Linked DNA regions of Methylicorpusculum oleiharenae. The protein of the gene in region 1 binds, or shares a complex with, the protein of each later gene. Links are inferred from orthologs where the notes say so. Each region holds a gene or a part of one and is shown on either strand. Other genes may lie near its edges.

What was found.
Region 2: the proteins of tsaE (region 1) and tsaD are in contact, whole or in part, in a crystal structure (PDB 6N9A), measured with the Thermotoga maritima proteins. The link is inferred for Methylicorpusculum oleiharenae from one-to-one orthologs. Residues at the interface, in WP_004082108.1 of Thermotoga maritima: Leu37, Gly38, Lys46, Lys57, Val59, Lys60, Ser61, Thr63, Phe64, Thr65, Leu66, Met67, Val69, Pro71, Tyr82, Arg83, Leu84, Asp86, Asp88, Phe89, Asp93, Ile128, Asp130, Glu131, Arg134; in WP_004082750.1 of Thermotoga maritima: Cys10, Asp11, Arg49, His50, Leu82, Gly84, Gly135, Gly136, Glu154, Thr155, Leu156, Asp157, Asp158, Ser159, Glu162, Asp165, Lys166, Arg169, Leu170, Tyr175, Lys213, Thr214, Leu217, Tyr218, Gln221, Arg222, Asn324.

Annotation. Positions count from the first base shown.
Region 1 is NZ_WUTY02000001.1:165,007-180,399, reverse strand. What follows is about bases 10,241-13,239. They hold tsaE (tRNA (adenosine(37)-N6)-threonylcarbamoyltransferase complex ATPase subunit type 1 TsaE), read left to right. Parts: upstream 10,241-11,528; coding sequence 11,529-11,951; downstream 11,952-13,239. Other genes in these bases: GO003_RS00855 (N-acetylmuramoyl-L-alanine amidase), read left to right, coding at 12,058-13,239; GO003_RS00865 (NAD(P)H-hydrate dehydratase), read left to right, coding at 10,241-11,532. Outside these bases: GO003_RS00900 (FAD-dependent oxidoreductase), read left to right, coding at 1-717; GO003_RS00895 (cation-transporting P-type ATPase), read right to left, coding at 913-3,831; GO003_RS00890 (DUF5610 domain-containing protein), read left to right, coding at 4,161-4,817; GO003_RS00885 (MarC family protein), read left to right, coding at 5,005-5,655; GO003_RS00880 (VCBS repeat-containing protein), read right to left, coding at 5,659-6,741; GO003_RS00875 (L,D-transpeptidase family protein), read right to left, coding at 6,935-8,785; tRNA epoxyqueuosine(34) reductase QueG, read right to left, coding at 8,923-10,005; more of GO003_RS00865, read left to right, coding at 10,066-10,240; more of GO003_RS00855, read left to right, coding at 13,240-13,437; GO003_RS00850 (PEP-CTERM sorting domain-containing protein), read right to left, coding at 13,545-14,348; GO003_RS00845 (sigma-54 interaction domain-containing protein), read left to right, coding at 14,605-15,393. UniProt on the Escherichia coli protein: Required for the formation of a threonylcarbamoyl group on adenosine at position 37 (t(6)A37) in tRNAs that read codons beginning with adenine.
Region 2 is NZ_WUTY02000001.1:1,093,300-1,108,633, forward strand. The notes cover bases 10,828-13,767. They hold tsaD (tRNA (adenosine(37)-N6)-threonylcarbamoyltransferase complex transferase subunit TsaD), read right to left. Parts: upstream 12,848-13,767; coding sequence 11,807-12,847; downstream 10,828-11,806. Other genes in these bases: folB (dihydroneopterin aldolase), read right to left, coding at 10,828-11,162; plsY (glycerol-3-phosphate 1-O-acyltransferase PlsY), read left to right, coding at 11,255-11,827; rpsU (30S ribosomal protein S21), read left to right, coding at 12,949-13,182; GO003_RS05235 (GatB/YqeY domain-containing protein), read left to right, coding at 13,204-13,653. In the rest of the region: GO003_RS05140 (LysR family transcriptional regulator), read left to right, coding at 309-1,229; GO003_RS05145 (class I SAM-dependent methyltransferase), read left to right, coding at 1,217-1,807; translational GTPase TypA, read left to right, coding at 1,928-3,745; imidazoleglycerol-phosphate dehydratase HisB, read left to right, coding at 4,026-4,619; imidazole glycerol phosphate synthase subunit HisH, read left to right, coding at 4,632-5,300; hisA (1-(5-phosphoribosyl)-5-[(5-phosphoribosylamino)methylideneamino]imidazole-4-carboxamide isomerase), read left to right, coding at 5,360-6,094; imidazole glycerol phosphate synthase subunit HisF, read left to right, coding at 6,097-6,870; hisI (phosphoribosyl-AMP cyclohydrolase), read left to right, coding at 6,870-7,262; GO003_RS05180 (phosphoribosyl-ATP diphosphatase), read left to right, coding at 7,255-7,575; Sec-independent protein translocase subunit TatA, read left to right, coding at 7,609-7,827; Sec-independent protein translocase protein TatB, read left to right, coding at 7,836-8,156; twin-arginine translocase subunit TatC, read left to right, coding at 8,149-8,922; GO003_RS05200 (GDSL-type esterase/lipase family protein), read right to left, coding at 8,947-9,552; GO003_RS05205 (pteridine reductase), read left to right, coding at 9,559-10,290; folK (2-amino-4-hydroxy-6-hydroxymethyldihydropteridine diphosphokinase), read right to left, coding at 10,307-10,807; more of folB, read right to left, coding at 10,809-10,827; dnaG (DNA primase), read left to right, coding at 13,858-15,334.

The DNA.
Region 1 (15,393 bases):
ACAACAGGTGTTAACGAGAAAATGCTGAAAGCCGCCGGCATGACCCATTTTGAAAAAGTGTATCTGCATCCCGGCAACCATGTCGGCTATTATCCCGGTGCCAAGCCTATTCACATCAAACTGTTGTACGACACACGCAACGGCATGATTCTGGGTGCGCAAGCGCTGGGTGAATCCGGTGTTGCCAGACGGATTGATGTCATATCGTCATTCATTCAGATGGGCGGTACCGTGTATGATCTGGAAGAGGCCGAACTGTGTTATGCGCCGCAATTCGGAGCAACCAAAGACCCGGTCAATCTGGCGGGCATGATTGCTGCCAATCAGTTGCGCGGCAATCATCCTTTGGCAAAATGGGAAGAATTGTTCGATAGCAACACGCACGTCAGTGATGATCAGGATGAAGCCGGTCAATGGCTTTCCTTGATTTTGCAAGACCCTTATGAACAAGCTCAAGTTGTTGATGTGCGTACCGAGGCCGAATTTGCTCAGAAGCATATTCCAGGTGCTGTGAATATTCCACTGGATGCATTAAGGCAGCGGCTTGATGAATTATCCCGGGAAAGAGAGGTTTGGGTGGTCTGCGGCGTCGGGCAGCGAGCCTATAACGCTACGCGCATTTTGCAGCAACACGGTTTTGACGTAAAAAATTTGTCAGGCGGCATGCAGACCTATGCGACATTTGAAGAGGTTGATCCGTCTAAACATTTTTTGTAACTCATTTACCTGCTCACCCCCACCTCCCATTTTATTGGGTGTAGGTGCTTGATTTTAAAGAATATATGAAACCATTCCTGTAGATCTCTGCAACATTCCTGCTACAGAAACCTTTTCAATAAAGCCGCTACACCTCCTATTTTTAGATGGATTGGCGCGGCCGCAACGTCCTTTCGGGCGGCCGTGGAACTTAAATTAACGTATAGTGCCGGTCCTTCCTGGTCTAGCCGGTTTATCGTTTGGCGTTACCGGATGAAAGAATTTACGACGCACCCCTTTTTCAAGTTCCAGCAGTCCGAACACGATTAAACCTATCGCTAAGATTTCAAAACCATGCACAAAATCTACCGGGCGAGTATCGAAAAATTGTTCCATAAAGGGCGCATAAGTGAAAATGAGCTGCAGCGTTATGACAGTGCCAACCGCATAAATGACGGCATGAGAATTAAACATGCGTTGAAAGTTTAGAGCGGAAGCCCGCAGATAACGAACACTGAGCAAATAAAACACTTCCATCATAACCAGGGTATTGACCGCATAAGTTCGTGCCTCCTCCAAACTCGATCCCTGCTGTTGGCTCCACTCGAAAATACCGAATATACCCAGAGCAAATAAACTCGATACCAAACAAATTCGCCACACTAGAAACCCGGAAAGAATCGGTTCATTTGCCGGGCGAGGCGGGCGTTGCATGATGTCGGGCGCCGGGGGATCAAAGGCCAATGCCATTGCCAAGGCTACCGAACTGACCATGTTGACCCAAAGAATTTGCAGCGGCGTAATGGGAAGGGTGAAACCAAACAAGATGGCAATAATAATGCTGATGGATTCGCCGCCGTTGACTGGTAACAAAAACACAACCGCTTTTTTCAGGTTTTCGTAGACTGTTCGGCCCTCTTTAACGGCATGAACAATGGTCGCAAAATTGTCGTCCGTAATCACCATTTCAGAGGCTTCCTTGGCTGCTTCTGTACCTTTATGACCCATCGCGATACCTACATCCGCGCGGCGTAGCGCCGGTGCGTCATTGACGCCATCGCCAGTCATCGCGACAATGGCGCCGCCGCTTTGCAACAAGGTTACCAGACGCAGTTTGTGTTCCGGACTGACTCGGGCGAAGACATCAATCTCCTGAACGCGATTCAGTAACGCCTCATCATCCATGGTGTCCAGCATTTTGCCGGTAATGGCTTCTTTGCTGTTGTTCAGATTTAACTGAGCGGCAATGCTGCAGGCGGTGACTTCATGGTCGCCGGTAATCATTTTCACACGAATGCCGGCATTATGACATTCATTGACAGCAGCAATCGCTTCGCTGCGGGGCGGATCTATCAATCCGAACAGTCCCAAAAAGATCAACCCATCGTCTAGGTCATTAAAACTAAGTTCAGTTTGATGAGGTTTTGCTGATTTATACGCCACTCCCAGTACGCGCTGACCTTGTTTGGCCAGGCTTTCAATAGCTTCATGCCAGGCATCCAGATTGATAGGCTGGTCGCCAGTCGCGGTTCGCTCTAGTGGACACATAGCCAGCAGACGTTCAGGGGCGCCTTTGACATGAATCATGGCCTCGCCTTTATGATTGTGATTCAATGTAGCCATAAACTTGTGTTCCGATTCGAAGGGAATCAGATCCCTGCGAGGCCATTCTTTCAGTACTTCATCAGAATACAGGCCGGCTTTCAATGCGGCAACCAGCAACGCTGCTTCCATAGGGTCACCGTGAATTTTGCAGGTGCCGTCAGCAAGTTCAAATGTCGAATCGTTGCAATATAATGCCGTTTGCAAGGTTGCCAGCAGGGTTGAGTCGGTCTCCGGAGCAATGGATTGTCCCGCGTATTGAAAATCGCCTGCCGGTTCATAGCCTGTGCCTGTGATATCAATAGTCCGACCTTGTGTGACTATGGAACTGACAGTCATTTCGTTGCGGGTTAACGTACCGGTTTTGTCGGAACAGATGATGCTAACGGCGCCTAGCGTTTCAACTGCCGGCAGACGCCGGATAATTGCATTACGCCGTGCCAGACTTTGCACGCCTATGGCCAGTGTCACTGTCAGAATAGCGGGCAGCCCTTCGGGTATGGCCGCGACCGCAAGTCCAACGACCGTCATGAACATATCGACAGTATCGCCGCCGCGCACGATTATGCCGAAGGCGAATACCAGTCCGGATAGAACAATGACGGCCGCTGTTACCCATCGCGCAAAGACAGCCATTTGCAACAGCAAAGGTGTGGTTAAAGTCTGGACCTGGGAAACCATTTGGCTGATGTGACCGATTTCGGTTTGAACACCCGTGCCGACAACGACACCTTTTGCCTGGCCAAACGTCACAAGCGTGCCCGAGTAGGCCAGATTAAACCGGTCGCCAAGTACGGCATCTTTAACAACTTCTTGATGCCGTTTTTCGATAGGGACTGATTCGCCGGTTAGAACAGCCTCTTGTATCTGTAAGTTTTTAACTGTGATTAAGCGTAGATCGGCCGGTACCTTATCGCCCGATTGCAACATCACAATATCGCCAGGCACCAAGTTGGCTGCCGGAATGGTTGTTTTTTTGTCATTTCGCAAGACCAGCGCATGAGAGGAAAGCATTTTCTTGATGGCTTGCAAGGCGTCTTCGGCTTTTCCCTCTTGTACATAACCGATAATCGAGTTCACGAGTACGACACCAAGGATAACAAAAGTGTCAGCCCAGTGGTCCAGCATTGCGGTTATGGCGGCGGTAGCTAACAACACATAAATCAGCAGGTTATGGAACTGGCTGATAAAACGAATTAATGCGCTGCGCGGTTTTTGTTCGGGTAAACGATTTGGCCCGTATCGGGTTAAACGCTTTTGAGCTTCCTCGTCACTGATTCCTTGATCCGGGTTGGTTTTTAACTCGGCCAACACAACTTCAGCTGGCATTGCATGCCAGGCCAAAGGTTCAGGCAAAGATTCTTTTTTTAGCTCAGATTCCTGCTTGTGTCTGTTTTTGATGAATAGCCAGGCCAGTCCGCTTAAGAAAAAAAGACCTATGATCAATAAACCGGCAATTAATGCTATTAAGTTGTCTGAAATCAATGCGTCAGCCGAATGCAAAATCATTTTCCAGTTCAATTGATCGTTCATGATAATTTCCTTAGTATTCTTGGTATTATTTCAATGCAAAATGATGCTTGGAGACTTAAGTGCGGCTCATTGGCTTTGAGTGCCATGGTACTCTGATTTTTGAACAATAACTGAGCATAGTGCTATCTGCTCTCGATGATAGGGTGCTTGGATCTTGATAGCAGAGGGAAGCGGACCATGCCGTTGGCTGTTTCAATTGCCCGAGAATAATCCATAAGGCTTACAATTGCCTTACTCTTGAGTAAATCGGATATTTGTCTGTTAAAAACTTATAATTTTATCGAGTTTGCCGATATGCATTAGGTAGCTGTTTATCAAGGACTCACAAGATGAAAATCAATATTCAACCGTTCGGTCAGACGGTCAGTCAATTGGCCAAAGATCCTGCCAACAAATCCGAAGAGCCTTTTGGAAAAAAGGTGTCGGAACTCGCTCATGCAAAAAATTCAGAACAGGTTAAAGCTCCGGATGTTTCACCTAAAGATGCACTCAATCAAGGTATTCTCGAGGCTTCTTATGAGGTGAGTCTGGAAACGGGTAATCAACCGTTAACCCTGGCCTATAAGGCGGCCTTAGAAGGCATTAATGCGGAATTGAAAGCTGAATTCGGCGATGATGCGCTGCAGAAAGCTTATGATGAGGGTATCGATGTTTCTCCCGAGGCAACCGCCGACCGTATCGTTAAATTCGGAACTGCCTTTTTTGAACAATACCGAGCAAATCACAGTGAGTTATCGGATGAAGACGCTATGGGGCAATTTGTCCAATTAATTGGCGGAGGTATTGACAAGGGCTTTAGCGAAGCAAAAGATATTTTGCAGGGATTGCAAGTGCTGGAAGGCGATACTGTCGGCACTATTGACAAGACTTATGAACTGGTACAGGCCGGCCTGAAAGCCTTTGCTGAAAACTATAAGAAAACACCTGTTTCCAGGGTAGAATCTTCGTCAGGCTCCGAGGTTGTTGAAACAGATGTCAACCTATGAGCCCAAAAAAACTGATAGTCTAGGGCACTTAAGAAAGACACTAAAAACAATCGGTCTTTTCTCTTGGCGTGGCGGTGTTCATTTGGGGCTATGAGTTGAATAATTTCGTGCTTTTAGAGTTTTTCGTGGATCAGCGAGCAGATGATTTTTTCGAATTACATGGATAAATTTTGTTTTCGGTAGCTTCATGTTAGAAATTGCCGCCGTCGCCATGGCGACACTGTTTACGACCATCGGTCCGTTAGATGTGGCTGCGGTCTTTGCCGTATTGACTGCCGATGCCTCACCTGACGAAACGTCTACCTATGCATGGCGTGGAACATTGATTGCCTCAGCTATCTTGTTTCTATTTGCTTTAACAGGTGATTTTTTATTAATGGGGCTTGGAATATCGATTGCTGCGTTAACAACATCAGGTGGTATTTTGCTGTTGATGATTGCAATTGATATGGTATTTGCACGCTCATCCGGAGCAACTTCTACTACCGAAGAAGAAGTTCATGAAGCCCGATTGAAAAGTGATATCTCGGTATTTCCACTAGCAACTCCACTGATTGCCGGTCCAGGCGCGATGGGAGCTGTGGTTTTACTAATGGCTCAGGCTAAAGATAACTGGGCGCATCAAATGATTATTTTGGGCTCATTATTTCTGATGATGTTGTTGACTTTGTTGGCATTGCTGATGGCGAGCCGAATTCAACGATTTTTAGGTGTTACGGGTATTCAGGTCGTCACCCGCATATCCGGTATCTTGCTGTCAGCCTTGGCCGTTCAGTTTATTTTTGATGGAATTGCGCAAAGCGGCTTACTCACTCCCATTGCGGCAAATGGAGGTTAGCAATCAGGCTGCCAAATCAATTTGTTGCACAGTACCGGCAGTCCCGTTTTCATTAAGGAACAGCCCCGTACTTTTGATTTGTCCATAAAGCTGGTTTTGATTGTTTTTGAGTGAAAAGCCCGTACTGGTCTGGCCCAGATAAATCGCGCCGATTTCCTTTTCAGTCAGTGTGCTTAAAGTGTCATGACCTTGTTCATCTTTTGTCCAGAGTCGAAGATTTTTAAAAACGCCATCATTTTCATCAATCCATAAATTCTTGTCATCATCGTAGGTGGTTAACTCTTCGAAGCCATCGCCGCTGACTGCGCCAAACAGTTCCTGGCCGTTATTCACGCTGCCGTCCCCGTTCTTATCGATCACCAGAAAGCCGCTGCCGGAACGGACAAACGCTATTTGATCTTCGATTCCGTCAGAATCAATATCGAAACTGAATTTTGTATCGGTGAGTTGAACGGCTAGTCCATTGAAATTAAGCACTAAAGGGTCTTTCATGACGGCATCACCCAAACGAACGCTGACCTCATTCTGTTCAAAATATTCCCGGCTCATGGCCAAGTGAACTGACAAGTGAAGGGTTTTTCCGTCTGCGGTGTTTACGATTCCTTTAGCTGAAAATGTGGTCTGCTCTGCTTCGTAAACCGTTTCAACTCGATGATATTCGAGCCCGAAACCTGCCGTGGGGTTAGGTGGTGCCTGAGTGGTCCCTGTATTCGCATCAGGCGAAGTAATTTGCTGCTGTTCATCAACTGACTCCAAAGGATTTATGCCGGTGAGATGGATTTTTTGCCCTGTCAAAGCTTCCAGCATGCGTTTCATGAGTTGAAGACGCGGATCATTTTCCAGCGCTTTTTCCGGGTCAATTTCACCGCTGGGTTGGGCTTTGGTTTTTGGCTCTTCGGAGAAACTTGGGATCGAAAGGCTCACTCTATCGGCTAATAGCGGATTATTTTGAGTTCGTCGCGAGTCAGAAGAGGCTTCATCCGGTTGTTGACGGCCAATCCATGCGTTCAACGATTCACGGGTTGTTCGTGTTTCAGTTGCTGAACGTTGGCCGGAAAGCTGGATAGTTGAGCTCTCAATTTTCATCTGCGCCGCCTGTAAAAAATCGGTTTGGCCATGTTATCGGCTGGATACAGAATAATGTGAGCTTTATATACCGGTTTTGTTAGATGAGTAGGCAGTAGGCAGCAGGGTGAATTTTTAAGGCGACTAAGCGCGGAGTGGGTCTATGAAATAAATGCGTTGAACGGATCAACGCATTTATTCTTTCGTGTTGAGATTATTCTTTCAAAGGCTCTTTGTCGTCGCCAAATGAGAAGAAAGGAAAGCGAAAGCTTTTTGATTCAGCAGGGATGACTTGCGGGGCAATGGCTTCTTGTTCAACCTTAACCGGAATATCCAATTTAGGAGGGGCTGTGATCATATCGGCTTTGGGTGGTTCAGGAGTGGGGACGGGGAGCGTCGGAGTTTGCTTAACCGACGTTATTTTTTCCAGCGCACTCATCAACTGACGGTCACGATCATAAATGTCTCTAAGGAAATTGATGGAGCCGTCTTCATTGGCCCATGCTGTCCAATAAGAAATATGGACAGGTATGGGATTGAGTAGTGTCACTGTTTTTTTATCAGTACTTTTTAACGCGCTCTGAATGACTTCGGGTGCCAGGCGAGTGTTATTTTCAAGTACGGCATTCAGCAGCGTGTGGGGTTGTGAAACTCGAATACAACCTGAACTGAAAGACCGCTCGCTTCTCTTGAAAAGATTGGGTTCCGAGGTGTCATGCAGATAAACATTGTGCTTGTTGGGCAGCATAAATTTTATCTTTCCCAATGCGTTATTCGGTCCGGGTTTTTGCACAATGCGGAAAGGAAAGTTGTTGGGATTGATGCCCGACCAGTTGACCGAGTAAGGATTGATTTCTACTGCATTGGATCCTTGGCCGCTATAAAGTACCATGTTGTGCCGTTTCAGATAGGAAGGGTCCCTTCTCAAGATAGGCAATTTGTCTTTGCCGGCAATGCTTTTTGGCACAGTCCAGGTTGGATTGATGACAAGATAGGTCATGTTTTCGGTAAAAATAGGCGTTTCCCGGGTGATTTTTCCTACAATCACCGGCATTTCCAAAACCGTTTTGTCATTTTCTTTCATGGTCAGTTTATAGCCGGGGATATTGACCATAATATGACGCTTGCCAAGGTCTGAAGGAAGCCAGCGCCAACGCTCAAGGTTAGCGATAATTTGTCCAATGCGTTCCTCGACACTGATATTCAGAGCCTGTTGAGTTCCTGTCCCTATCACTCCGTCACCATCAAGGCCGTGGCGTTTTTGGAAGCGGACTACAGCCTGTTTGAGTTTTTCATCGTAGATTTTGCTTTTAGTGTTATCTTCCGGAGAGGCATCATTGGTCGCTATCAGTCTTTCACGCAGTTGAATGATGCGTTTGTCGCTGGCGCCCTTGATGAGTTTTGAACCTTCCGGCACTCGAGCCCACCCTCCCGTGCGTTGAATGCTCCGGTATTCAGAAAGCGTTTTGAGTAGTGACTGATAGCTAGCGTGCCGTGGAATCAATTGTGTCAACGATTCTTCAACGCTGTTGTTTTCCAATGAGCTTTTTAGTAGCCCCAGTAAATCGGTTGAACGTTTTCCTGCCCGCCATTCGGGTCTTAGTGTTTCGGGGTTGACCTGGCCGAAAAGGATGTGAGAGCTGTAGGTTAGGAATGCATCGGTTAGCAGTAAATCAAGATCAACCCATGCGGATGAGCTGCCGTTGCCGCTGTTGAGTTCGGTTAATAATTCTGTAATCGCCGAAGTATGGTAAACCTCGGGGTTCATGCCGTGCTCTTCAGTATGCGCCAAAGCCTGTCTTAGCGCTTGAATGGAGGGTGTCAGTTTTTCGCTGTTACTCCAGGCGGGCTGATAAAGACGTTCAGAATAAAACTTGATCATTTCCTCTTGGGCATGCAGGGTTTTTTGCTTGACGACCATAGGCGTTCCGGCCATGGCTGATTCGAAGCGTTCCCTGATTTGATCTTCAAAGCTGCTCTCATTGGCATGAGCAGAAAATATGAATAAAAACACGCAGCTCAGGATTGCGAATCGGTGTATTACGTAGTTATATTTTCTATGCATTTTGTGGCAACTTTTTCTTAAATTCAGTAAGGCAATAAATCCCTCTAAAGATACTCTAAGCTGGTGTTTAAAGCCAGTCCAACCTGTTTTTAAAGAGGGTTTTCAGGTTAAGTCTAGCGTAATTCTTCCTTGTATCATCAAGCTAATTTATCAAATTTATCCTGCTGGCGATTGATAGCCCAGATGATATGCTCTCTAACCACTTCTGAATTATGTGAGCGTTGTGTGTTGAGTTTCTCAATTATCTCGTCAGATGGGGGAGCATTTCCCAATGCGACGGCAATGTTTCTTAGCCAGCGCGTATGCCCGATCCGGCGAATTGCCGAGCCTTCCGTATAAGTCAGAAATGCGGGTTCATCCCAGCCGAAAAGATCCATCAACTGCCTGCTGTTAAGTCGGTGACGGGGGTTGAAATCCTGTTCTGAAGTCAATCTCGCAAAACGGTTCCAGGGGCAAATCAACTGGCAATCGTCGCAGCCGTATATCCGGTTACCGATCAGCGGTCTTAACTCTTCAGGAATTGATCCTTGTAATTCTATCGTAAGATAGGAGACGCATAATCTTGCATCAACCTGATAAGGTGCCACAATGGCTCGGGTCGGGCAGATGTCAATACAGGCAGCGCAGTCTCCGCAGTGAGATGATGCGGGCACATCAGCAGGCAAGGGTAAGTCAGTGTAAATTTCGCCAAGAAAAAACCAGGATCCTGCCTTCCGGTTGATCAGATTGCTGTGTTTGCCTATCCAGCCGATGCCTGCTTTTTCGGCAATCGCCTTTTCCATGACCGGAGCGCTATCGGTGAACACGCGATAGCCGAAAGGTCCTGTTATTTCGTGAATACGATCAGCCAGTTTTTGCAGCCGTGACCGTAATACTTTGTGGTAGTCGCGGCCTAACGCGTAGCGGGATATGTATGCAGCGAGAGGCGCTTCGAGGTTTTGGGTCATGGCCGGCTCCGCTTCGGTCTGGTAATCCATTCGAACGGATATGATGCTTTGGGTGCCGGGTTCCAGCAGGGCCGGCCGTGACCGTTTAAGGCCATGCCGCGACATATAACTCATTTCGCCCTGGAAGCCATTCTGGAGCCAGTTTTCAAGATGTTGTTCGGCTTCGCTGAGATCAATGCCGCTAATCCCGACTTGCTGAAAGCCTAACTCAAGACCCCAGGTCTTGATCTGATGGGTTAGTCCGGCAAAATCGGTGAGAGTTTGTTTGTTCATGGCAAATAATAGAAAATAATCAATACTTAATCAGGTTTTAACAATTTAAGTAAACATATCATGCAAGATCTACCTATAGAACTTTATCGTGTTAATCAAGTAAGAACATTCGATAGAATTGCGATCGAGGAATACGGCATTACCGGCTATGAGTTGATGTCAAGGGCTGGCGACTTTATTTTTAATACCATAGTAAGCAACTGTCCTGATTGCCGGAATTGGGCTGTTTTTTGCGGCGGCGGCAATAATGGCGGGGACGGTTACGTAGTTGCAAGGCTTGCATTGGAAGCGGGTATAAACGCCTGTGTTTACCCGATTGTTGACGGTGCGGCACTCAAGGGCGATGCCCGTCTGGCTTTTGAGGCTTACACACTTGCTGGCGGGATTTTTAAACCATTCACGCCGGACTCTGCGCTTGAAACAGATTTAATTGTAGATGCCTTATTGGGCTCAGGGTTGGATCGGCCTGTTTCAGGACTTTATGCAAAGGCCATTAACGCAATCAACGCCTCTGCAAGTCCGGTGATAGCGGCGGATATACCTTCAGGCCTAAACGCCGATACAGGCAAAGTGATGGGGGAGGCTGTCAAAGCTGATTACACCGTATCCCTGGTTGGGCTTAAACAAGGCCTATTCACGGGCGATGCGGCGGATTTCTGCGGAACCATCCTTTTTTCGGATCTCGATATTCCTCAGCAAGTTTACGAAAGGCAGCACTGTTCAGCGCGCCGGTTGATGCGTATTCCGTTTGCACGCCGGAGCCGCTGCGCGCACAAGGGGGTAAACGGCCATGTACTGATTGTTGGTGGCGATTATGGTTTTTCGGGGGCGGTAAGATTGGCGGCCGAAGCCGCGCTGCGAATAGGGGCGGGTCTGGTGACTGTCGCAACACGGCCCGAGCACGCATTGACTTTGAATCTGGATAGGCCGGAGATCATGTGCCATGGCATTTCTGATGCTTATCAGTTGAGTGAGCGAATCAAGCGTGCCAGTGTCATTGTGTTGGGGCCCGGGCTGGGCAGCCAGCTTTGGGGTCGGTCTTTGTTTGATGCGGTTTTGCAGTCTGACAAACCGATTGTGATGGATGCGGATGGACTCACTATATTGTCCAGGGGGACTGTCCACCGTGACAACTGGGTGCTGACGCCGCACCCTGGCGAAGCGTCAAGATTGTTGACCGCATCGATTGCCGCTATTGAAGCTGACCGGTTTTATGCCGTCAGTGAAATGCAAAAAGCCTATGGCGGTATTGTTGTATTAAAAGGTGCAGGTTCTTTAGTTGCCAATAAAACCGATATCGCCATTTCACCCACGGGTAATCCCGGTATGGCGTCCGGGGGCATGGGAGATGTGCTTTCCGGAGTGATTGGAGGCTTAATTGCCCAAGGATTAAGTTTGCAGACCGCCGCCGAACAAGGGGTATATATTCATGGACTGGCCGGCGATTTGGCTGCCCAGGCGGGCGGTGAAAGAGGCTTGTTGGCGGGGGATTTAATGTCTTATCTGAGACAGTTGGTGAACGAGTGATCGTCGAACTGCAAGATACCGAAGCAACCGAAGCGGCTGGTGCAGATTTATGGCCGCTGTTGCCGAAAAAATGCATCGTTTACCTGCAGGGTGAACTGGGGGCGGGCAAGACAACCTTTGTCAGAGGTTTGTTGAGGGCTGCCGGTTATCAGGGGGTGGTGAAAAGCCCAACCTATACCGTCGTCGAGGAGTATTTAACCAGCGATCGCACACTATTTCATTTTGACTTATATAGGATCAGAGACCCTGAAGAATTGATCTGGATGGGCATCGAAGATTATCTGGCGCAAGAGGCGGTCTGTTTGTTTGAATGGCCTGAAATGGGGCTGGGCATTTTGCCCGAGGCCGACCTTCTGATCCGTCTGGATTTACTGGCACAAGGCCGTTCGATGCAAATGGAGTGGAGGAAGGAGGGGTAAAAAAATAATTCCAAACTGACATGAAAAAACAAAGACATATTGTTATACTTTAATCCAGTTTATTATTATTTCAGGTAAATATATGCATAGCGTCTGGAAACTCCTCATGATTCCGGTACTGCAATTGATAACATTTTGTGTTCATGCAGATCAGGCGGGTTTGAATGCATTACACCACTGGATAGCGTCCGATCACACTCGAATGGTTTTTGATCTCACTGCAGAGTCTGATCAACAGGTTTTTTTACTGGATAATCCGCCGCGCATGGTGATCGATTTCAAAAATGTCAGGTTATCAGGGCCATTAGACCAGCCTTCAAACAATCATCCTTTGTTTTCAAGAGTTAGAAGCGCTTTGCGTAACGAGGGTGATTTGAGAGTGGTTATTGATTTGAAAAAATCCGGAACACCCAGGGTTTCTCCTGTATCGGGTGGAAAAGCTAAAGGCCATCAATTGATTGTTGATTTTTTTCCTAAAGGCGTTGATCCGGATAAAGCATCCAAACCGCGTATGGCTAAAACCGTCCCGGCTAGTGAATCGGTATCAGCAGCTGTGACTAAAGAAACAGAGAAACCGGTTAAGGTAGAAAGCGATTCCAAGAAGGATTTTACTTCTGAAAAACCGGTAACAGTGGCTGCGAAAGAACCTACTCCGGCTCCGGTTGAAAAAGCCGCTTCACAAGCAGAAACGTTATCCGTAAAAAACGAAGTTGAGGCAAAGGAACCTCTTTTGCAAACAAAATCGGCTGCTGAAAGAGCAGGGGATATCGTTATCGCGATTGATGCCGGACATGGCGGTGAGGATCCTGGTGCTCATGGCCCAAAAGGTACGCATGAAAAAGAAGTGACTTTGGCTATTGCCAAAAAACTGGCCGGAATGATCAACGCTAAATCCGGAATGAAAGCGGTATTAGTCCGAAAAGGGGATTACTACATCAGTCTCAGGGAGCGTATGAATATCGCTAGAGACGCCAATGCCGATTTATTCGTTTCGATACATGCCGATGCATTCCAGCAGGCCGATGTACAAGGTGCCTCGGTTTTTACGCTGTCTACTGCAGGGGCTAGTAACGAGGCTTCTCGTTGGCTGGCGGACCAGGAAAATGCAGCGGATTTGATCGGAGGCGTCAGTCTGGTTGACAAAGATGATGTGTTAGCCAAAGTTTTACTTGATCTTTCACAGACGGCTACCCAGGAAGCCAGTGTTAACGCAGCCTCGACTGTTTTGAAAAGCTTGAAAAAAGCAGGTCAGGTTCATCAGAATGCGGTTCAAAAGGCCGAGTTTTTAGTCTTGAAATCACCGGATGTACCTTCTATTTTGGTTGAGATGGCCTTTATTTCCAATCCGACGGAGGAGGAGAGGCTAAAGAATAGTGCGCATCAGGATACGTTAGCCAGAGCTGTGTTTAACGGCATTGATAGTTATTTCAAACATTTTTCACCGATGGAAACACGCGTTGCAAGTACAGGTAGCGATAACCTATAAGTTGGACGTGGTGTTAAGCTGGGAATAGCCAGAAATTTTACAAAAAAAGGGCAAGTTCATGATGAACTTGCCCACCGCTCAGTTTAAGCAAGGGGATTGTGTAATCTTTAAAAACTCGTTTTTTTCCTCCGCACCCAACTCATACCGAATAAACCCAGTGACATCATAAGCAGGCTGCCTGCCTCCGGTACGGTTACCGGCGGATCCACGATGATAAAATCATTGGCGCACAGTTGAGTCCAATGGATATTGAAGCTGGAACCGTTCCAGCCGGCATCTCTCAATAAACCAAGTCCCAAACTGATTTCATAAAAATAGTGAGTGTCATTTTTCCATTGACCGTAGCCAGTTTGCGGGCCGCTGATAGCCATGTCTGCGATGCCTAACAGCGTGCCTGCCAAAATGGCGGTGGGATGTTCCGATTTTAAATACCCAGGAGCGTTGCCATTCTCCCACAAACCATAAGCCCACTCGTCAACCCGATAGAGACCTTTCGCTACTCCAAAAGTATCCCAGTCCGGTTTTACATTGATACCCACTTCATAAGTTCCATCCAAGCCAAAGTCGATGGCAAAGTCTCCGGCGCCGTAACTATTTCCTAATGGATTGTTAGGCGTGTTGGGATTGTGACCCGTTGCCAGTGCGATGAATAAATGCGAGTCAGTGATATAGGCATATAAAGCTTCAGCATCATAAGCCTGTCCGCCATAGCCGGGATTGAGATATTGATTAAGATTTCCGGTTTGATCTTCAACAGTAAAATGAATGCCGGGGTTTGGCGTCCAGTCATTTGCATTGCCATTACGTTTGATACCCCAATCAGTTAAGTTACCATCGACAGTTATGCTGGCTTGAACCGGCAGCATGGTACCTGTAAACAGAGCGAGTATCAGTGCGGTGTTTTTAATCATGAGCTTTCCCAGTAAAAAGTTTTTGAATAATTAGGCATAAACAAAATTAATGCCAATGTTGAAAATACTGGTTTTGCCTGACTCTTAGGCTAGAATTAGCAACCGGACTGACAGAAATGTCATTTAAGAGGTCAATCATGTCATGCAGGTATTACATGTCAGATTATTTTCATAGGAATATTCAGGCATTTGGACAATTGATTTCAGTTCATCATTTTAGAGTGAAAACCTTTAGGGACTTAACTTCATTAGCGTTATGTTAAAAAATTCAGTCACGCTTGAATCTTTATTAGAAACGCACGACACCCCTTTTGTGATAATTGACGCTTCGTTGAATGTGGTTGCAGTCAACAAGGCCTGGGAATTGCACTTCGGCATGAGTCGCGAGAAACGGATGAGTCTTCCTTGTTGCCATGAGGCGGGCAAGTGCAGGCATTCACAGCTGTTTAAGAGCATAGAACCCTATGTGGGACTCTATACTGACAAGCTGGATAATCAAGAACAACGCTTGTTACGGGTGCGAGGTTATCCACTACTTGACTCGGACGGTCAACTGTATCTTGGGGAATCGCTGATTATCTCGGGCACAACAAGTTCTGTAACCGAAAGTCCCAGAATGATTGGGGCATCACCGGGTTTTTTGAAGCTTAAAACCAAATTGCAACAAGCCGCCCAGTCGCATGCAGCCGTGATGCTTAACGGCGAGACCGGAACAGGAAAAGAGCTGGCTGCCGAGTATATTCACCGCCAGTCAAAAAATGCCAATGGAGAGTTTGTTGTTGTAGATTGCACCATACTCAATGAAGACTTGTTTGAAAGTGAACTTTTCGGTCATGAAAAAGGCTCATTTACCGGTGCGGCTGGCGTAAAAAAAGGCTTGTTCGAGCTGGCTAATCAAGGAACCTTGTTTTTGGATGAAATTGGTGAATTGCCGCTCTCATTGCAGCCCAAGCTTTTAAGAGCTCTAGAGAGCGGACAATTTAGACGGGTTGGCGGCACTTCGACGCTAAAATCCACTGTTAGAGTGGTGAGTGCGACTCACCGG
Region 2 (15,334 bases), 940 kb from region 1 along the record:
ACCTGGATAATACTGGGTAAATCAATAGTTTCTAGTTCGAAATGGCTGCTAAGAAAAAAAACGATCAATCAACACTTGCTGGCTACTATACAGACATATAATTTGCTTACAATAGTCCAAAAGATAAATGGATTGTTTCTTGTGATTAAATAAACCATAATGTCAATAAGTTTTTATGGTTTTTGTTAACTTGAAACGGTTTAAGCTTAAAGGTTTAAAATTTGTGTGCCGCTGAGAGGTTTAGTCTGAATTGCTAGCCGCAGAAATTAAACTTTGGCTGGACTGATCTTTAAATTTAGGAGTGGAATTTGGATAAGCTAACGAGCATGACTGTTTTCGTAAAAGTAGCAAAAGCAGGAAGTTTTGCGGGTGGTGCTCGGGATCTGGGAATTTCCAGAGCTATGGCGACAAAACATATTATGCAATTGGAAGGCCATTTAGGTACACGCTTATTCAATAGAACAACGCGCAGTCTAAGTTTGACTGAAGTAGGCGGTTCTTATTTGGAGCGTTGCCAGCAGGTGCTTGAGGAAGTCGAAGAAATGGAAGCTGCGGTGACACATTTGCAGACTGAGCCCCGAGGATTACTTAAAATAAGTGCGCCACAGGTCATTGGTGCAACTCAAATCGCACCGGCTATCGCTGAGTTTCTTAAATTGCATCCCGATTTATCGGTAGAAATGATTTTACAGGGGAATATAGGTGATCTGATTGATGAAGGCATCGATATGGCAATACATTTAGGTGGCGTGGAAGATACCAGCATGATTGCCAGGAAACTTGCCAGTTCGCCTTTGGTGATCTGTGGTTCACCGGCTTATTTTGAAAAACATGGAGAACCAAAATCACCGGAAGATTTGGCCGAGCATAGCTGCCTGATCAACTGGGCCATACCCCCAAGAGACCAATGGCGATTTAAAGGTGCTTATGGCGACTTTATGGTTAAGGTTTCCGGGCGAATCCAGTCAAACGTGGCAGACCCGATTCGGGTTGGGGCAATTCAAGGCCTTGGGTTGGTCATGCTGCCCAAATATATTGTTGGCCGAGATATTGAAAAAGGTAAATTAAAACCGGTCCTTGAAGAATATGGATTGGATCCCCTGGAAATTCATGTCATTTACCCCCATCGTAAATATTTGTCGGCAAAAGTGCGGCGATTTTTGGACTTTCTTCAAGATTGGCTACCTCATCGAATAGGTATTGAAGGCAATAGAACGTGGAGTCAGTAGCTGTCAAATGGGATCGTACCTATGCTGATAGTGATCCTGTCAATGCTCAACCCTGTGCAGTATTAGCCGAAAATAGTTATTTGTTACCCGGTGAAGGCTTGGCTTTGGATTTGGCGTGCGGACTGGGCGGAAATGCCTGTTTTCTGGCAGCGCAGGGACTGATTACAGAAGCGTGGGATTGCTCGGGTGTCGCACTGGCTAAATTAAAACAGTATGCCGGGTCAAAAAAGCTTAACGTTTCTGTGCGACAATGTTTTATCGGTGCAGAATGTTTTGTACCCTCCCGTTTTCATGTCATAGTAGTCTCAAGGTTTCTTGACCGGACTCTGTGTGATGCGATAATAGCGAGCTTAGTGCCGGGAGGTTTGCTCTTTTATCAAACATTTACTCTTACCAAGGTGAATGAGAAGGGTCCATCGAATCGAGATTTTCTGTTGGAAAATACAGAATTACTCAAGCTTTTTGCGCCGTTAGATGTGCTGTATTACCGGGATAATCAGCGTATTGGCGATACTTCACAAGGTCTTAGAAATGAAGCTCAATTTATAGGGCGGAAACAGCTTAAGTCTTTAGATTGAGGCAAAAAACTGTTTGAATAGTCAAGACCAATAAACAGGCATTAACACACAAAGGAATAGCTGAGCTAATGCCTTTAAAAAATCATATTTTAATCAACACAATACTAGAGTACATTTTAAGTGATCCAACAATTAAGAAATATTGCAATCATTGCTCACGTAGACCATGGCAAAACAACCCTGGTAGATAAGTTACTGCAACAATCGGGGACTTTCAAAGACCATGAAAAGATTTCTGAGCGGATGATGGACTCTAACGATCTTGAGAGAGAGCGCGGAATTACGATTCTGGCGAAAAATACCGCAATTGATTGGGAGGGATATCACATCAATATTGTGGACACCCCGGGCCATGCCGACTTTGGCGGTGAAGTTGAACGGGTACTCTCAATGGTAGACTCGGTCCTGCTTTTGGTCGATGCCGTGGATGGTCCTATGCCGCAAACGCGTTTTGTGACGCAAAAGGCATTTGCATTGGGATTGAAGCCTATCGTGGTAATCAATAAAATTGATCGCCCCGGCGCTCGTCCTGACTGGGTTGTTGATCAAACCTTTGATTTATTTGATCGTTTGGGTGCAACTGATGAACAATTGGATTTTCCTATTATCTATGCTTCAGCCTTGAACGGTTATGCAAGTTTGGAATCTACTGCTACCGAAGGTGATATGACGCCCTTATTCCAGACGATTGTTGATAAAGTCAGTCCGCCTAATGTTGATTTGGAAGGTCCTTTCCAAATGCAGGTTTCCAGTCTGGATTACAATTCCTATGTGGGCGTTATCGGCATTGGCCGGATTCAGCGTGGCGCTGTTAAGTCAAATATGTCACTGACATTGATCAATCGCGAAGGCGTGACGCGCAAAGGACGTATTTTGCAAATATTCGGGTTTCACGGTTTAGAACGAGTGGAAGTGCCTGAAGCAAGAGCTGGCGACATTATCGCGTTTACCGGAATTGACAAGCTGGAAATTTCGGAAACCTTGTGCCATCCTGATGCGGTAGAGGCTATGACGCCACTGTCTGTGGATGAGCCTACCGTGACCATGACGTTTCAAGTCAATAATTCACCGTTTGCCGGTAGAGAAGGTAAGTATGTCACCTCAAGGCAGATTCGCGAGCGCCTGGAAAAAGAACTGCAGCATAATGTGGCGCTGCGTGTAGAGGATACAGAGGATCCCGATAAATTCAAAGTATCCGGTCGCGGCGAATTGCATTTGTCCGTATTGATAGAAAATATGCGACGTGAGGGATTTGAGCTGGGAGTTTCCAGGCCGGAAGTCATCATCAAGGAGATCGATGGCGTAAAATGTGAGCCGTTTGAAATGGTGACCATTGAGGTGGAAGAAATTCATCAAGGCACCATTATGGAAAAAATGGGTGACCGCAAAGGCGATTTACAGAATATGGTGCCGGATGGTAAAGGCCGGGTCCGTTTGGAATATATTGTGCCTTCAAGAGGCTTGATCGGTTTTCAATCCGAATTTTTGACCGCAACGTCAGGATCAGGCCTTCTTTATCATGTGTTTGAAAATTATGGGCCGCTCAGACCGGGAACAGTGGGCAAACGTCAACGTGGCGTGCTAATCTCAATGCTGCAAGGAAAAGCCGTCTCGTTCGGTTTGTTTAACTTACAGGAACGTGGCGATTTATTCCTGGTACACGGTGATGAAGTTTACGAGGGAATGTTAGTGGGCATACATTCGCGAGCTAACGATTTGGTGGTCAATCCTACCAAGGCCAAGCAGTTGACGAATATGCGAGCATCCGGAAGCGACGAGGCGTTGACATTAAGCCCGATTCAAAAATTTACGCTAGAACAAGCTTTGGAATTTATCGATGAAGATGAGTTGGTGGAAGTAACACCCAAATCGATCAGGTTGCGCAAAAGGCTACTGACCGAAAATGATAGAAAGCGGGTATCACGTTCAGGCGTATAAAAATGCGGTCTGGTATTTTAAATTATTGGTAATTGTTTAGCGTGGTTTGGGTTGCGTTCATTTCGCAACTCAACTTTTGAGACCATGGTTTTGAAATGTTGGGTTGGCTGTCGCCAATCGTAACCTACGCTGAATAATTTCAAAAACTAAATACAAATAATGATAAGAGTTGTACAGCAGAGAATTGAAAAAGTTTGTTGTGCATACTCTCAACATAATAGACAGCATCTAGAAACTTTCATAGTAGAATGTTTGGATTAACCTTTAGTCTATAGTTGTTATGGAATCACGCACCGCGGAAATCGAGCGCAACACGCTTGAAACGCAAATAAAAGTTAAGATTAATTTAGATGGAACAGGAAATTCATCCTTTTCAACGGGTATTCCTTTTCTAGAACACATGCTGGATCAGATTGCCAGACATGGCCTGATTGATATGACCATTGAAGCAAAAGGCGATTTGCATATTGACGATCATCATACTGTCGAAGATATCGGCATCACGCTGGGCCAGGCTTTTGCTGCCGCGCTGAGTGACAAAAAAGGCATTTATCGCTATGGACATGCTTATGTTCCTCTGGATGAAGCATTATCCCGGGTTGTGATCGATTTTTCAGGCCGCCCCGGCCTCGTTTATGATGTCAAATTTCCCAGAGCCAGCGTTAGCCGTTTTGATGTTGATCTTTTCCGGGAATTCTTTCAGGGATTTGTTAATCATGCGGGTGTTACCTTGCATATCGATAATTTGAAAGGGGTCAATGCACACCATGTTGCTGAGACCATATTCAAAGCAATGGGACGCGCCGTCCGTATGGCCGTAGATTTAGATCCACGTATGGCGGGCATTATGCCTTCTACCAAAGGCGTTCTTTAATTTCACACTATTATGTCTTCAGTCGCTGTCATTGATTATGGAATGGGTAATTTGCATTCCATCGCTAAAGCTCTGCAACATGCAGATTCCCAAATTGATATCAGTATCACGAATAATCATCAGACCATTCTTGATGCGGATCGCATTGTCTTTCCCGGTGTGGGTGCAATCGGCGATTGCATTCATGCATTACAGGAAAACGGTCTTACCGAGATCATAAAAACAGTTGCAGGCGATAAACCTTTTCTGGGAATTTGTCTCGGCATGCAGGCATTGCTGACCGATAGTGAGGAAAGCAGCGGTGATTCGGATCAAAACTGCGAACTCAAGACGCAAGGTTTAAATTTGATTGCCGGACATGTCGTCCGTTTTCCTGAGCACTTAAAAGACCAGGATGGAAACACATTAAAAGTGCCGCATATGGGCTGGAATCAAGTCCATTTTAATGTCCATCCATTATGGGAAAACATCAGTCAGGCGAGTCGTTTTTATTTTGTCCATAGCTATTTTACGGTCCCTGATGATAAATCAGTGATCTCGGCCACGGCCGATTACCCAGAGGCGTTTGCCTGTGCTTTAGCGCGCGAAAATATATTCGCGGTTCAATTTCATCCCGAAAAAAGCCAGACGGCAGGTCTTCAGCTTCTGCGCAATTTTTTACATTGGGATGGGCGTGTTTAACCTAAGTTTTGTCCGGTCACCTTTCCGGCATTCAGTAAGATCTTTAGGAAGCTATTATTATGTTGCTGATACCTGCAATTGACTTAAAAGAAGGAAAATGCGTACGCTTGCGGCAGGGCAGGATGGACGAAGATACGGTTTTTTCAGATGATCCGGTAGCTGTTGCCGGTAAATGGGTGGAAGCCGGAGCCAAGCGGATTCATTTGGTTGATTTGGACGGCGCATTTGCCGGAAAACCAAAAAATGCGGCTGTCATCCATCGTATAGTCCAGGCTTATCCGGAACTTCCTATTCAAATCGGGGGCGGTATCCGCGATGAGGATACGATTCAAAGCTATCTCGATGCAGGTGTTCAATACGTGATTATAGGAACTAAAGCGGTCAGCGCGCCGCATTTTGTAAAAGATGTTGCGATTGAGTTTCCCGGTCATATTATTGTCGGTCTGGATGCAAAAGAAGGAAAAGTGGCGATTGATGGTTGGTCCAAATTATCGCATCATGATGTGATTGATTTGGCTCAAAAATTTGAGGCAGACGGTGTCGAGGCCATTGTCTACACCGATATTACAAGGGACGGCATGATGAACGGTGTCAATGTAGAAGCCACCGCAAAATTAGCCAGGTCAATCAACATTCCAGTTATTGCTTCAGGCGGTATCACGGATATCAGGGACATTCAAGAGCTGGGCAAATATGTCAGTGATGGAATCATGGGTGCCATAACCGGCCGGGCAATATATGAAGGAACTCTTGATTTTGCCTCCGCTGCACTGTTAGCCGAGACATTCGATTAGTTATGGGCTTAGCAAAACGCGTCATACCTTGTCTGGATGTTGATAATGGCCGAGTGGTCAAAGGTGTAAAGTTTGTCGATATCAGAGATGCCGGTGATCCTGTTGAAATTGCGAGACGTTATGACCGTGAGGGCGCAGACGAACTGACCTTTCTCGATATAACGGCCACTCACGATAACAGGGAAACGATTGTTCATGTCGTCGAACAAGTAGCCAGTGAAGTATTTATTCCTTTGACCGTGGGTGGGGGCATAAGAACCCTGGACGATATCCGGCGCATGTTGAATGCAGGTGCTGATAAGGTTGGTATTAACAGTGCAGCGGTATTCAATCCGGATTTCGTCAGGCAGGCTGCGCAACGATTCGGATCACAATGCATTGTTGTTGCAATAGATGCGAAAAAAGTCAGTGGTCTACACGAAGCCAACCGGTGGGAGATTTTTACTCATGGAGGCCGAAAAGGAACCGGTATCGATGCGGTTGAATGGGCAAAGAAAATGGTTGATTATGGCGCGGGTGAAATTTTATTGACCAGTATGGACAGAGATGGCACGCGTGAGGGATTTGATCTGATCTTGACTCGTGCTATCAGTGAAGCGGTTTCTGTTCCGGTCATCGCTTCAGGCGGAGTGGGTAATCTGGAGCATCTTGCTGAAGGCATTATGGAAGGTAAAGCCGATGCGGTTTTGGCAGCCAGTATTTTTCATTTTGCTGAACACAGTGTGCTTGAAGCCAAGCAACATATGGCATCACGCGGCATTGAGGTGCGTTTATAGTGACAGGCGATTGGTTGGATGAAATACGCTGGACCAGCGAAGGTCTGATACCGGTCATCGCCCAGCAGGCCGATACCGGAAAAGTGTTAATGTTTGCCTGGATGAATCGTGAGTCGCTGGCATTGACGGTCGAGGAAGGCTATGCGGTCTATTGGTCCCGGTCAAGAAACCGGCTTTGGCGCAAAGGCGAAGAATCCGGGCACAGACAGAAAGTCATTTCACTTTACCTGGACTGTGATGAAGATGTTATTTTATTAGCCGTTGATCAGCACGACGGTATCGCCTGTCATACCGGGCGGCACAGCTGTTTTTACAGAAAACTGGTCGATGGTCAATGGCAGGCTGTTGATCCGGTACTAAAAGACCCTAAAGCGATATACAATCATGAATGATGTTTTGCAACAATTAGCCGATATACTGGAACAGCGCAAACAGGCGACGGAAGAAAAATCTTATGTTGCCAGCCTCTATGCAAAAGGTTTGGACAGTATTTTAAAAAAAATTGGTGAAGAGGCTACAGAAACGGTTATTGCCGCTAAAAACGGTGATAAAGAGCAAATTATTTATGAAACAGCAGACTTGTGGTTCCATTGCATGGTGTTGCTGGCTCAACAAGGTCTGGGGCCGGAGCAGGTCCTGCAAGAATTACAGCGGCGCTTTGGTTTATCCGGATTAGAGGAAAAAGCAAAACGCAAAAAAAATTAACATCATTTCGGCATAAGCCAATTCGGAGTCAAAATGGGCATCAGTGTTACTCAATTACTCATAGTTTTAGTTATCGTCATTGTGTTGTTCGGCACAAAAAGACTGCGCAATATCGGTTCAGATCTGGGCGGCGCCATCAAGGGTTTTCGTTCAGCCATGAAAGATGGAGAGGCTGGAAAAAACCTGCCGGATAAAGATGACGAAGACGATATCGTCAGTCATGTCGAATCAAAAGATGACAAAAAAGTTTAGACAACATTATGTTTGACGTTGGTTTTTGGGAAATTTGCATGGTGGGTTTGGTCAGTCTGCTAGTGATTGGGCCTGAACGACTCCCCAAGGCTGCGCGGATTGCAGGCTACTGGCTGGGTAAAACACGCAGTATGGTCGCGGCTGTCAAGGCTGAAATCAAAGAAGAATTACAGGCTGAAGAGATTCGGCAAACCTTGCGGGAACATGCGTCACTTGAAGATCTGAACGAAACTATTTCAGAAGTCAAACAGGCTTCCCAAAACCTGAAAGAATCAATTGATTCCGTTCCCAAACAATTGAGCGGAAAAACAAAGCCTGTCGATGAGTAAACATACTTTTGATCATCAAGAAGAACTGCCTTTCATCTCGCATTTAATCGAGCTACGAAATCGGATTTTAAAAGTCGTTCTTTCTGTTCTGGTTGTGTTTCTGGGTTTAGCGACCTATGCAAATCAGATATACAGTTATCTGGCCGGACCGCTGTTAAAGCATTTGCCAGAAAATAGCACGATGATTGCGATTGATGTCGCATCCCCTTTTTTCACTCCGTTTAAGCTGGCGTTGGTTCTTTCGGTATTCATAGCAGTGCCTATTATCCTGTATCAATTCTGGGCTTTTGTGGCGCCGGGGTTGTATAAGAACGAACGGAAAATGATCCTGCCGCTGCTTGTTGCGAGCACATTTCTGTTTTACTTGGGCGTGGCTTTTGCCTATTTCGTCGTTTTTCCGTTGATTTTCGGGTTTTTAACGGCCGCAGCACCGGAAGGGGTTGCGGTAATGACGGATATCAGTAAATACCTGGATTTTGTGCTAACCCTGTTTTTTGCTTTCGGCATTTGCTTTGAAGTGCCGATATTCACCATAGTTCTGGTTTGGACAGGTTTGACATCGCCGGCTGATTTAGCCGAAAAGCGTCCTTATGTGATTGTTGGGGCTTTTATTATCGGGATGTTGCTGACACCACCCGATGCAATATCACAGACCTTATTGGCTATTCCAATGTGGATGTTGTTTGAAGTAGGCCTATTGTTCTCGCGTTTATTCGTACGCAAACATGATAACGACTTGCAAACCACGACCGGGGAAGATGAGTGATTATTTAGTCAAACAACTTCACATTTATTCTTCCGATATAAAAATCAAATTATGCAGTGATTCTGCCAGCTTTTCGTTACCTGTTTCGTTGAGGCGCAAGGTATCGGCGGTCAGCGCCGGGTCCTTCATCAAATCAGGTACTAAGTCCAATTCGACGGGCACATTCTGGCGAGTCGCGAGTTGCTGATAGAACGATGCGCTGAAACCGCTTTGAGGATGAGAAGGCAGTCCGAGAAGCAACACTTTGATATTGCGATTTTTGATCTCGATGATCATTGCTTCCAGGTTAGTTATCGTTTCTTCATGCTGAATATTATTCTGCATGTCACTGCCTCCGTGAGCCAGAATAACAAGATCGGGGTGCTGCTGATCCAGCAATTCGATGAGTCTGGCAATTGCATCGCGAGTCAGTTCTTTAGTTTTACCGCCATTGATTACTGGAAGCAGAGTGAGCTCGCTAAGAATATTCGGGTAAGCATTCGGGTCGGTAAGTGTTGTGCCGTAGGTCAGATTGTCCCCAAAAGCCAGAATAGTGGCATTTCTCGGCAGACTTATAGAAGTCAACTGAAAGTGTGCGCAAGCAGTCAGCAGCAGGCAGATTAAAATAAAAGAATTTTTTATGGGGTTCATAGGCTTATGCAAAAAATTGTGCTGATTACCGGTGCGGCCAGGAGAATAGGAGCAGTCTGTTGCCGGTTGTTACATCAACAGGGCTTTAATATGATTTTGCATTATAGGTCTTCGGGTGATGATGCGCGAAACCTTTGTGCTGAACTGAATGATCTTCGTCCCGACTCTGCAGTGGCTTTGTCCGGTAATTTATTGGATATGCAAGCTATTGATGCTTTGGCCAAGGAGGCGGTAGCCGTGTGGGGGAAGCTGGATGTGTTGGTAAACAATGCATCGTCTTTTTATCCCACACCTTTGGATTCGGTGACTGAGAGCGCTTGGGAGGATTTGCTGGGCACAAATTTGAAAGCGCCTTTTTTCCTGGCCAAGGCTTTGCTGCCGGAGCTTCGCTGCCGCCAGGGCTGCATTGTCAATATTGCAGACATACATGCTGAGCGTGGCCTGGAGGGTTATCCTGTATACAGCATTGCTAAGGCGGGATTAGTTGCTATGACCAAGGTGCTGGCTAAAGAGTGCGGCCCTGAAGTCAGAGTCAACACCGTTTCTCCCGGAGCGATATTATGGCCTGAATACGACAGTACCGAAGCCGAGCAAAAGAACATTATAGAAAAAATTCCACTGGGTCATTGCGGGAAGCCGGAAGATATTGCACGGGCAGTGAAATTCCTTATTCAAGATGCTGATTATATTACAGGGCAGGAGATCAAGATTGATGGAGGGCGGACGCTGTCTTGCTAAGCGAACTTTATTGGTTTTAAACAGTGTTTAACCATTCAGGTATGACTTTCTGTTGATCAATGCGGCGTTTATCAAAGCTATCCCATATTTCAGCATAAGTACGATGACTGATAGGGTGACGGAGGTCAGGCGCAATTTCGGCAAGCGGTTCCAACACAAAAGCATAGTCCTCGATTTCAGCGCGAGGGATTTGCAGGCGGCCATCATTAAGTATCAAGTCATCATAAAGAACAAGATCGAGATCCAGCGTTCTTGCCGAGAATTTTTTACTATCTCGGCATCGGCCGTGATTTAATTCAATCTCTCTGAGACGCTGAGCGACGCTGTTTACATCCAGGTTTGTATTGAAACCGACAATCAAATTGTAAAAATCCTCGCCTTCAAAGCCCACGGCCTTGGATTGGTAAACACTGGAAATCAGTAATTCACCGAACAGTTGTTTTAGCGCATGTAGGCTGGAGGGGATATTGATATCCTTATCAATGTTGCTGCCAATGCTTATGAAGCAAAGAGCCATGTTATTGATGTCCTCGTTCGATAATTATGCCAACGTCATTAGCGCCACGAATAGCGCCTTTTTTATTCAGCGTGATTTTAACCCGGCTGATATTAAACTCGTTCAGAATTAGCTGAGCTATCTCCTCAGTTAATTTTTCGACCAAAAAAAACTGGCTTGATTCGACGAAAGCGATCACGCGTTTCGATACGGTTTTGTAATCGAGCGTATAGCTAATGTCATCGGTTTCAGCCGCTTTTTTTATGTCGAAGGCCATTTCAATATCAAGAACCACTGTCTGTTTTGTGGTTCTTTCCCAGTCATAAATGCCAATGATTGTTTGTATTTCCAGCCCGCCTAAAAAAATAATATCCATTGTCTTTTCCGGTTATCATGTGCGCTTTAAAAAAGGTAAGTATCAGGGAATTGACTCTGGGTTACAAGTTTGGCGTTGTCGAGAGGTAAACAATGTTTGAATGGTCATTTATTCCATTAGCTTATTTGGCGGGTTCGATTTCGAGTGCGATTTTGGTCTGCAAGCTAATGGGTTTGCCGGATCCACGTGATCAAGGATCGGGCAATCCAGGTGCAACTAATGTGATGCGGATAGGGGGTAAAAAAGCAGCGGCCATTACCTTGCTCGGCGATTTGTTGAAAGGTTTGCTGCCGGTCTATTTTGCAAATCTGTTGAATGTATCTCCAGAGATTTTGGCAATGACCGGGCTGGCTGCATTTTTAGGCCATTTGTACCCTGTTTTTTTTGGTTTTAAAGGGGGAAAAGGGGTGGCAACATCAATAGGTGTGCTGCTCGGTTTTTCATGGTGGTTAGGTTTGATTTTTATGGCAATCTGGTTTTCCATTTACAAGATTTCAAAAATTTCCTCTTTGTCAGCATTAGTTGCCTCAACCATTTCTCCTATCGTAACCTGGTACCTTACCAAAGAAATATATCTGTTGTTAGCCGCTCTAGTGATGACAATTATTTTGCTTTGGCGTCATAAAAGTAATATCCAAAGACTGTTAGCCGGGCAAGAAGCTTGACGTTTTATTGTCCACTCCGGGCAATTCGTTGATAGGCCAGCGAGGCCTGGCCTGAATGCATAAGTCGTCGTGTTGGTCCGCTAAAAACCTTTGGCAGCCTGCGTAGGCTACCATGGCTGCATTGTCGGTACAAAACTCAAACCGGGGGAAATAAATGGCAGCATTTTCTTTTTTTGCCATTGCCGTGAGTTCATCGCGAATAGTGGCATTAGCACTAACGCCGCCGGCAACAACCAGCTTTTTCAGCTGGGTCTGTTGGAGTGCGCGTTTGCACTTGATGCTTAAGGTTCCGGCTACGGCTTTTTGAAAAGCAAAAGCAATGTTGGCTTTATCCTGTCCTGTTTGAGATGTGCTGAGTAAGGTATTCATCGTGAATGTTTTTAATCCGCTAAAGCTAAAATCCAGGCCTGGCCTATCGGTCATAGGTCTGGGAAAGCTATAAACAGGCTGGCCTTGCTCTGCCAATTTGGCTAGTCGGGGACCGCCTGGATAGGGCAGGCCCAGCATTTTAGCCGTCTTGTCGAAAGCTTCTCCTGCCGCATCATCCAGGGACTCACCCAATAACACATAGTTACCCAAGCTTTTAACGGCTACCAGCAGGGTATGTCCGCCTGAAATCAGTAATGCCAAAAAAGGAAAATCGGGCGGGTCTTTTTCCAGTAAGGGAGCTAAAAGATGTGCTTCCATATGGTGAATAGCAATAGCAGGGATGTCCAGGCTCCATGCCAGACTGCGAGCGGTGGTTGCACCCACAAGCAGCGATCCCATGAGTCCTGGTCCGGCCGTATAGGCAATGCCGTTGATGTCATGTTTATCCAGGTTTGCCTCATTCAGGCATTGGTTTATCAAAGGTATCAACTTTCTAATGTGGTCCCTGGAAGCCAGTTCCGGAACAACGCCCCCGTACTCGCTATGCATCTCAACCTGGCTGTAAACAAGGTGATGACAAAGGCCTAATTTCGAATGATAAATTGCAACGGCAGTTTCGTCACAGGATGTTTCTATGCCTAGAGTGTACATATTTTTGAAATAATTAATAAAAAATGTATAATTGAGAGTTTCCTTGTGTCAGAGACTCTTTAGGGGTCTTATTTTTCGATATTATTATACAGGTTAGTAAAATGCCGTCAGTTAAAGTAAAAGAAAACGAACCATTTGACATCGCAATCCGCCGCTTTAAGCGTGCGTGTGAAAAAGCAGGCGTTTTGTCTGAAGTGCGTCGTCGTGAATTCTATGAAAAACCCACTGCCGAGCGAAAACGCAAAGGTGCAGCAGCGATAAAAAGACATTTGAAAAAATTGGCTCGTGAGCGTTATGCACTGAAAAACTTGCGTCGCGGACGCCCACAAATTTAATCTTTTGCGGGAGCAGGCTAGATGGATTTATTAAAAGACCGGATCAGGGAAGATATGAAGGCCGCTATGAAAAGCGGAGCCAAAGTTAAGCTAGGCGTGATACGCTTGATTATGGCTGCAATTAAGCAGCGCGAAGTTGATGAAAGAATAGAATTGGATGATGAGCAGGTTATTCTTGTGCTGGACAAGATGGTCAAGCAGAGAAGAGAGTCAATTCGACAATTTCGTGCCGCAGAAAGAATTGATCTTGCTGAAATTGAAGAGGCCGAAATTGTAGTCATACAAGACTATTTGCCTCAGGCCTTGACAGACGAAGAGATCGATTTAATGATTCGAGAGGAAGTCGAAGCACAAGGAGCGGTATCTATTAAAGATATGGGTAAAGTGATGAATGCTCTTAAGGAGAAGATGCAGGGACGTGCAGATATGGCTCAGGTAAGTATAAAAATAAAAAGTGTCTTGGCGGGATAGTTCCGCCATTCTTACCTCAGGCGGAGTTCCACATAACATATACACAATTTGCCAAGCTGAAAAGCCGGTCTTTTGCGGTTCGAAAATGGTTTGTATGCTTTATGGAATTCCATATTGTTACAGTGGCAGTTGGGCAAAGATCATGCGGTATTTGTGTCTGTTTATTCAGGGAAAGCCTCTTAACTCATTCGAGATATAAGGTGAATGATGTCGGGTAGGATACCTTCCTCGTTTATAAATGACCTTCTGGCGCGGGTTGATATCGTTGATTTGATTGACTCTCGTGTGCCTCTAAAAAAAACGGGGAGCAACTATGTTGCTCGCTGTCCCTTTCATACAGAAAAAACACCCAGCTTTTCAGTCAGTGCCAAAAAACAGTTCTTCCACTGTTTCGGCTGTGGCGCCAGCGGTAACGCGATAACTTTTCTGATGGATTACAATCACCTTGACTTTGTGGAGGCGGTTGAAGATCTTGCCGCATTCGCGGGCATCGAAGTGCAAAGAGAAAAGGATGTCGGCATTGAGCAGCCAGAAAAAAAAGATATCAGTCATCTCTATAATCTGATGGGCAGTGTGGCTGCTTTTTATGCCGAGCAACTGAAACAGAATCCCGAAGCAAAGAAAGCGGTTGAATACCTTAAGGTTCGGGGAGTCAGCGGCGAAATCGCCAAGTCGTTTATGTTGGGCTATGCTCCTGGTGACTGGAATTCATTGTCAGGCCGATACGATACGAAGGATCTCCTCGAAACAGGTATGCTGGTTGCTCGGGATGGGGGTGGGTCGTATGATCGTTTTCGCGGGCGAATCATGTTTCCCATCAGAAATAAACGGGGCAATGTGGTTGGCTTCGGTGCGCGGGTTTTAGATGATACATTGCCCAAATACTTGAATTCGCCTGAAACGTCCCTATTTAGTAAAAGTAATGAAGTTTATGGTCTATATGAGCTATTAAATGCCAAGCAAAAGCCGGAGCGCATATTGATAGTCGAAGGTTACATGGATGTGGTTGCTTTGGCTCAATTTGGTATTAATTACGCAGTTGCAGCGCTCGGTACGGCCATTTCCAAGGCGCATGTTGATCTTTTATTTCGCTTTTCCAAAGAAATTGTGTTTTGCCTAGATGGTGATTCGGCAGGGAGGCAAGCCGCATGGCGCGCCATGGAGTCGGTATTTTCCAGTGTCAAGGACGGTCGGATAGTGAAAATGATGCTGTTGCCGCATCAGCATGATCCTGATTCGTTGGTGCGTGAGGAAGGCGTTGATAAGTTCGAGCAAAGGATGGCTGGCGCGGCAACCTTGTCGGATTATTTTTTCGGGCAATTGACTGCTGATTTGGGGTTGGGGACAGTTGAAGGCCGAGCGCAACTGGTCGAAAAAGCCAAGCGATATCTAGAGTTGTTGCCTTATGGGGTGTTCAGGGAAATGATGTTTGCCAAGCTGGAAACAATGTCGGGTATGGGCTCGCTGGATGTTTTATCAAAAAAAGCTAAACTGAATTTCGGTCGACCGAGAAAAGGCACAGGACAAGTAATGCGCACTTCGCCGGCAAGGGTCGCGCTGGCCTTGCTGGTGCAAAATCCAGAATTAGCGGATTTGCTAGAGCAGGAGGATATGGATTGGAGTCATTTGGATTTTCCAGGTTGCGAGATTTTTCGAGAAATTATGTCCGTTATTCTCAGGC